2 regions of the Geobacillus sp. FSL K6-0789 genome follow, and region 1 is predicted to be linked to the other one. Evidence: predicted binding sites of a transcription regulator. Region 1 holds the regulator's gene; the other holds the start of a gene.

Region 1 (3,411 bases):
ACCTGCCCGGTGCTGGAAGGTTAAGGGGAGCGCTTAGCGGAAGCGAAGGTGCGAACCGAAGCCCCAGTAAACGGCGGCCGTAACTATAACGGTCCTAAGGTAGCGAAATTCCTTGTCGGGTAAGTTCCGACCCGCACGAAAGGTGTAACGACTTGGGCGCTGTCTCAACGAGAGACCCGGTGAAATTATACTACCTGTGAAGATGCAGGTTACCCGCGACAGGACGGAAAGACCCCGTGGAGCTTTACTGCAGCCTGATATGGAATTTTGGTATCGCTTGTACAGGATAGGTGGGAGCCTGGGAAGCCGGAGCGCCAGCTTCGGTGGAGGCGGCGGTGGGATACCACCCTGGCGATATTGAAATTCTAACCCGCACCCCTTAGCGGGGTGGGAGACAGTGTCAGGCGGGCAGTTTGACTGGGGCGGTCGCCTCCCAAAAGGTAACGGAGGCGCCCAAAGGTTCCCTCAGAATGGTTGGAAATCATTCGGAGAGTGCAAAGGCACAAGGGAGCTTGACTGCGAGACGGACAGGTCGAGCAGGGACGAAAGTCGGGCTTAGTGATCCGGTGGTTCCGCATGGAAGGGCCATCGCTCAACGGATAAAAGCTACCCCGGGGATAACAGGCTGATCTCCCCCAAGAGTCCACATCGACGGGGAGGTTTGGCACCTCGATGTCGGCTCATCGCATCCTGGGGCTGTAGTCGGTCCCAAGGGTTGGGCTGTTCGCCCATTAAAGCGGTACGCGAGCTGGGTTCAGAACGTCGTGAGACAGTTCGGTCCCTATCCGTCGCGGGCGCAGGAAATTTGAGAGGAGCTGTCCTTAGTACGAGAGGACCGGGATGGACGCACCGCTGGTGTACCAGTTGTCCCGCCAGGGGCACCGCTGGGTAGCTATGTGCGGACGGGATAAGCGCTGAAAGCATCTAAGCGTGAAGCCCCCCTCAAGATGAGATTTCCCACCGCGTCAGGCGGGTAAGATCCCTCGAAGATGACGAGGTCGATAGGTCCGAGGTGGAAGCGTGGCGACACGTGGAGCTGACGGATACTAATCGATCGAGGGCTTAACCTAACAAGAAAAGTGGAGGCCGCCTGCTTATCGGCGAGGCGCGCTGGAGGGCCTGCGAGCGGGCTTAGCCCGCCGCAGCAGGACCGAAGCGTCGCGAGCCGATGGCGGCCGGAACTAGACAGCGAAAAGCGGCGGCGAGCCGGAGCTAGACAATGAAAAGTGAAAGCGTCCCGGCTTCTTCCTGAAACGGTTATCTAGTTTTCAGGGAACGAATTCCTGACAACCTCATATGGCCTAGTGGTGATAGCGGAGGGGAAACACCCGTTCCCATCCCGAACACGGAAGTTAAGCCCTCCAGCGCCGATGGTAGTTGGGGCCAGCGCCCCTGCAAGAGTAGGTCGCTGCTAGGCTAAGCAGAAAGCACGCCTTTTTCTTCATTAGGAGAAAAAGCGTGCTTTTTCGTTTATCTGACCGAGAAGCGTTTTACTGGGCGAAAAAACGGATATTCTATAGATAGTCTCCCTTGTTTCGGTAGCCCTTGCAATTTTTCGTCATACATTGTATAGTAAAAGCAAGGTCAAATATAGTCAAAGTCAACAAGATGGCGGTGATGCTTCTTCCCAAGGAATGCCCGTTTATTATTGGGCAGGGAGCAGCTTGGTTGTGAGGAAGGTGGGAGGTAGAGTGCCAAACATTTCCGACATTATCGAGCAATATTTGAAGCAAGTACTCAATATGAGCGACCAAGACATCGTTGAAATTAAACGAAGTGAAATTGCTAATAAATTCCGATGTGTTCCCTCGCAAATCAACTATGTCATCAACACGAGATTCACGCTCGAGCGCGGATATATTGTTGAAAGCAAGCGCGGTGGCGGCGGCTATATCCGCATTATGAAAGTAAAGACGAAAAGCGAGGCGCAGCTGATTGACCAGTTGCTCGAGCTGATCGACCACCGCATCAGCCAGTCGAGCGCCGAAGATGTGATAAAACGACTTATGGAAGAAAAGGTGATTTCGGAGCGGGAAGCGAAAATGATGTTGAGCGTGATGGATCGCTCCGTTTTATATATCGATTTGCCCGAGCGGGATGAACTGCGGGCGCGCATGTTAAAGGCGATGCTGACGTCGCTAAAGTATAAGTAGGGGAGGGGAAGGCATTGATTTGCCAAGAATGCAAGCAACGCCCGGCGACGATGCATTTTACGAAAATAGTCAACGGGGAAAAAACGGAATTTCACCTTTGCGAGCAATGCGCCAAAGAACATGGTCATACGTTTATGCTCTATGGCCATGACGACTTTCCGCTCAACAATTTGTTAGCGGGGCTTCTCAACTTTCAAGCTCCGATGAAAGAAGTGACGGCCAATGCGTTCCCGAATCCGGATTTGCTTCAATGCGAGACGTGCCAAATGACATACCACCAGTTTACGCAAATTGGGCGGTTCGGTTGCGCCGACTGCTATCGGACGTTTGCCCGTTACCTTCCGCCGATTTTAAAACGGCTTCATAGCGGAAATACTGCTCATTCAGGGAAAATTCCGAAGCGAAAAGGCGGCGTCCTCCATTTGCGGAAGCAGCTGGCCACGTTGAAACAAAAGCTTCAGGAATTAGTTGCCCGCGAGGAATTTGAGCGGGCGGCCGAGGTGCGCGACCAGATTCGTTCGTTAGAGGACGAACTTCGCCGACGTGGAGAGGGGGAGATGTAGCGGTATGTCATTTGGAAAGTTTTTCAACACAGCGGTCAGCGCTTGGATGAGCCAGGAGGGGCCGAATTCGGACATCGTGTTGAGCAGCCGCATCCGGCTGGCGCGCAATATTGTTGATTTTCGTTTCCCAACGCTGTTTAGCAGCGAAGAGGCGAAACAAATCGTTGCCTTGTTTGAGCGCGCGTTCGTCCATCGTCCGTATGGGGAAGCGGGACGGTTTGAACTGTTGAAAATGTCGGAGCTTCAACCGATTGAAAAACGGGTATTGGTGGAAAAGCACTTAATCAGCCCGCATTTGGCTGAAGATTCGCCGTTTGGCGCCTGCCTGCTTTCGGAAAATGAGGAAATCAGCATTATGATCAACGAGGAAGACCATATCCGCATTCAGTGTCTGTTTCCAGGGCTTCAGCTTGCCGAGGCGCTTGAGGCGGCGAGCGAGTTGGATGATTGGATTGAAGGGCATGTCAACTATGCGTTCGATGAACGGCTTGGTTACTTAACGAGCTGTCCGACGAACGTCGGAACGGGGTTGCGGGCGTCGGTGATGATGCATCTTCCGGCGCTGGTGCTGACGCAGCAGATCAACCGCATCATCCCTGCCATCAACCAGTTGGGACTCGTCGTCCGCGGCACGTACGGGGAAGGAAGTGAGGCTTTAGGGAACATTTTCCAAATTTCGAACCAAATTACGCTCG
Region 2 (3,411 bases), 800 kb from region 1:
TCGGCGATGATTTGTTCGATGTCGGCGGCATCGACGACAGGGCGTTCTTGGTTGACGCCTTGCTCGAGTTGTTTTTCGAGCTTCAGCTCTTCATCGCGCAGTTTCGCCGCCAATTCGTAGTTTTCTTCTTTCGCCGCTTGTTCTTTTTCTTTCGCGATTTGCATCAACCGCTCTTGCAGTTGTTTTTCATCGGTCGGACCGAGGCGCAAGTTCGCTTTCGAGCCGGCCTCGTCAAGCAAGTCGATCGCCTTGTCCGGGAGGAAGCGGTCTTGAATGTAGCGGTGCGACAGTTTCACGCACGCTTCGATCGCTTCATCCGTATAGCGGACATGGTGGAATTGTTCGTATTTCGGCTGGATGCCTTTTAAGATGACGATCGCTTCCTCAACGGTCGGCTCGTGGACGATGACCGGTTGGAAGCGGCGCTCAAGAGCCGTGTCTTTTTCAATTTGCCGGTATTCTTTGAGCGTCGTCGCCCCAACGACTTGCAGTTCCCCGCGGGCGAGCGCCGGTTTTAAAATATTGCCGGCGTCCATCGAGCCTTCAGCGGCGCCAGCGCCGACGAGCAGGTGGATTTCGTCAATGAACAAGATGATGTTTTTCCGCTCTTGCAATTCGGCGATGAGCCGTTTCATCCGCTCTTCAAATTGACCGCGGATGCCGGTGTTGGCGACAAGCGACGCCACATCAAGCAAGTACACGTCTTTGTTCAATAGTTTTTCCGGCACTTGCCCTTCGGCGATTTTCAGCGCGAGCCCTTCAACGATGGCTGTTTTCCCGACACCCGGCTCCCCGATCAACACCGGGTTGTTTTTGTTGCGGCGGTTTAAAATTTCGATCACGCGGGCGATTTCTTTGTCGCGGCCGATGACCGGATCGATCAAGCCCGCTTTGGCCATTTGCGTCAAGTTGCGGCCGAATTGATCCAAAAATCCACCGCCATGGCTTTGCGGGCGTTTCGCCATCGTTTTCGGCGCGCTCATTCCGGCGTTGGCGGCTGTGAACGGGCTAGTAAAGAAGTCATCAAAGGAAAACGGCGAAAAGCCGAAGTTCATTGGAATGGACAGTTGTTGTTTTTGCTTTTCATAGCATTCATGGCACAGGTGAAGTTGTTGTTTTTCCCCGTTCCATTGCAAGTTGACAAACACTGTTGCTTCACGTTGTTGGCATGCTTGGCAGCGCATGAGGCATACCCCCTTTTCTCTTATTCGGGATTTGACTTTGACTTTCTTTGACCTTCCGACTTTATTATACTTTGACCTTTTTTGACTTTCAAGTGTTTTGTACAAAAAAATTGTGATAACGATGAAATGTTTTTGAAAAAATGGTGAATACTAATGTAGTTGCGGCAAAACTATGATAGAGTGAAAAACAGAAAAAGAGGCGGAAAAGACTCCGTCTTTGGTGCTCATGATGATCATGAATTTGAAGGAAAAAGGAGAAAGGTGAAGATGAGAAGACAGGTTGGTTTCGCGTTTGCTGTTGTACTTTTGGGGATGATGATCATGGTTGCTTGTACAAATCACAACAAGAAAGCCGAGACGCCGGCCGTGCTTGACGTGAAAATCGATGCGCCGGATCATATCGATTTGAACAAGCCGACCAAGCTCGCCTGCGTCGTGACGTACGGCGGTGAAAAAGTGGACGATGCGAGCGAAGTCAAGTTTGAAGTATGGAAACACGGAAGCAGCGAGCGGGAAATGCTTGAAGCGAAGCATGACGGCGATGGCCGCTACTCGGTGGAAAAAACGTTTACCCAAGCGGGAACATATTCGGTCGTCGCCCATGTGACGGCGCGCGATATGCATAACATGCCGAAAAAAGATATTGTCGCCGGCAACCCGGAACAGGCGGCGACGGCCGACGGTGCGAGCGAAAATTCCCAAGGCAGTGCTGAAGAACACCATCATGGCACCGTCGCCATTTCGCTGTCGTCCCGTTCGTTCGAAGCCGGAAAACCGGCGGCGTTGACCGTCCGCCTCTCCAAAGATGGGAGGCCGTTGACAGGTGCGACCGTTCGTTTTGAGATTTGGCAGGCGGACAATAAGCATGAATTTGTCGATGCAAAGGAAAAAGGAAACGGCGAGTACGAAGCCATGGCCATGTTTGCCAACAAAGGAACGTATTCGGTGAAAGTGCACGTCGAAGGAAGCGGCGGGCTGCACGAACATCAAGTCGAACACGTGACAGTTCATTGATGGAAACGCGATTTCACATCGCATGCCATATTAATGAAGAGAGTTTGCGGTGTGTGAGAAGGCATCTTGTCTCGGATGCCTTCTTTTTTCGTTCTGTCGTCTTTCTTGTCCATGCCGGACATATACATATATATGGAAAAGCAACGGACAAGGAGGGAGATGGAGGATTTGGGCAAGAGACACGATTGGTCGGAGGCGTGGCAAATCGCTGCTGTTTACGTTGGAACGGTGATTGGGGCAGGATTTGCGACCGGAAGAGAGATTATGGAATTTTTCACTCGTTATGGGACGGCTGGAACGGTTGGCATCATCATCAGCGGTTGTTTGTTTATATGGGGGGGCGCGCGGCTCATGGTGATGGCGCGCCGCATTGGAGCCGCGTCCTATGATGAATTGAATCGCTATTTGTTCGGAAGAATGTTGAGTCCGTTTGTGACGCTTGTGATGACGGCGATGATCGCGGGGGTGACGGCGGTGATGATCGCCGGGGCGGGTGCCGTGTTTGAAGAGCAGATCGGCTGGCCGAGACAGGCGGGCGTCACACTGACGCTCGGTTTGGCGCTTCTTGTCATGTTGTTTGACCGCAAAGGGCTGTTTGGCGTCAACGTGTTCGTCGTGCCGATGATGATGATCTTGAGCGTTGCCGTATGGATCAAAATGATGATGGCTGGAGACTTATGCCGGCCGGATATAGCGGCATCGGATTATTCACTGAAGGCAATGTTGTCCCCGTTTTCGTATGCGGCGTTTAACTTGGCGATGGCGCAAGCGGTGTTGGTGCCCGTTGCCCGCGAAGCGGCCAGTGAGCGGGCGGTGAGGCGCGGAGCGATGTTGGGTGGGGGGATCCTAACAGGGTTGTTGCTTCTCAACCATATTGTGTTGCTGTCGTTTCCGCAAAAGGATGGTTACGATATTCCGATGGCCGAAGTAGTTCGTGCGTTTTTTGCCATGCTATATTGGTTGTATGTCGTCGTCATTTACGGAGAAATTTTTACCTCGGTCATCGGCGGCTTGTTTGGGCTTGCCCGTCAAGCGCGCATTTGGGTGCCGATCAGTGGAAAAGGGATCGGCGTGCTGCTCGTGTTGGTGTTTGTCGCGGTCAGCCCGTTTCGCTATGGGGAGTTGTTGTCGTTTCTTTATCCGCTGTTTGGCTACATGAGCCTGATGTTATTGTGGCTCCTTTGGCGCCGCAAGCTGCCGCGTTAGCAAACAG

The links. The regulator CtsR, encoded in region 1, represses protease genes until heat stress. The targets are predictions, from matches to a motif close to ATGGTCAATAAAGGTCAAACA.
Region 2: a site for CtsR is predicted at 1,253-1,273, ahead of NSQ51_RS04725 (ATP-dependent Clp protease ATP-binding subunit). Genes of this name have one in related genera too.

What each region holds. Positions count from the first base shown of each region.
Region 1 is NZ_CP151966.1:96,080-99,490, forward strand. It holds rRNA gene NSQ51_RS00500 (23S ribosomal RNA) at 1-1,070, shown strand, start outside; rRNA gene rrf (5S ribosomal RNA) at 1,301-1,417, shown strand; gene ctsR (transcriptional regulator CtsR) at 1,692-2,153, shown strand; gene NSQ51_RS00515 (UvrB/UvrC motif-containing protein) at 2,168-2,716, shown strand; gene NSQ51_RS00520 (protein arginine kinase) at 2,721-3,411, shown strand, end outside.
Region 2 is NZ_CP151966.1:896,463-899,873, forward strand. It holds gene NSQ51_RS04725 (ATP-dependent Clp protease ATP-binding subunit) at 1-1,184, opposite strand, end outside; gene NSQ51_RS04730 (FixH family protein) at 1,452-2,198, shown strand; gene NSQ51_RS04735 (hypothetical protein) at 2,367-3,404, shown strand.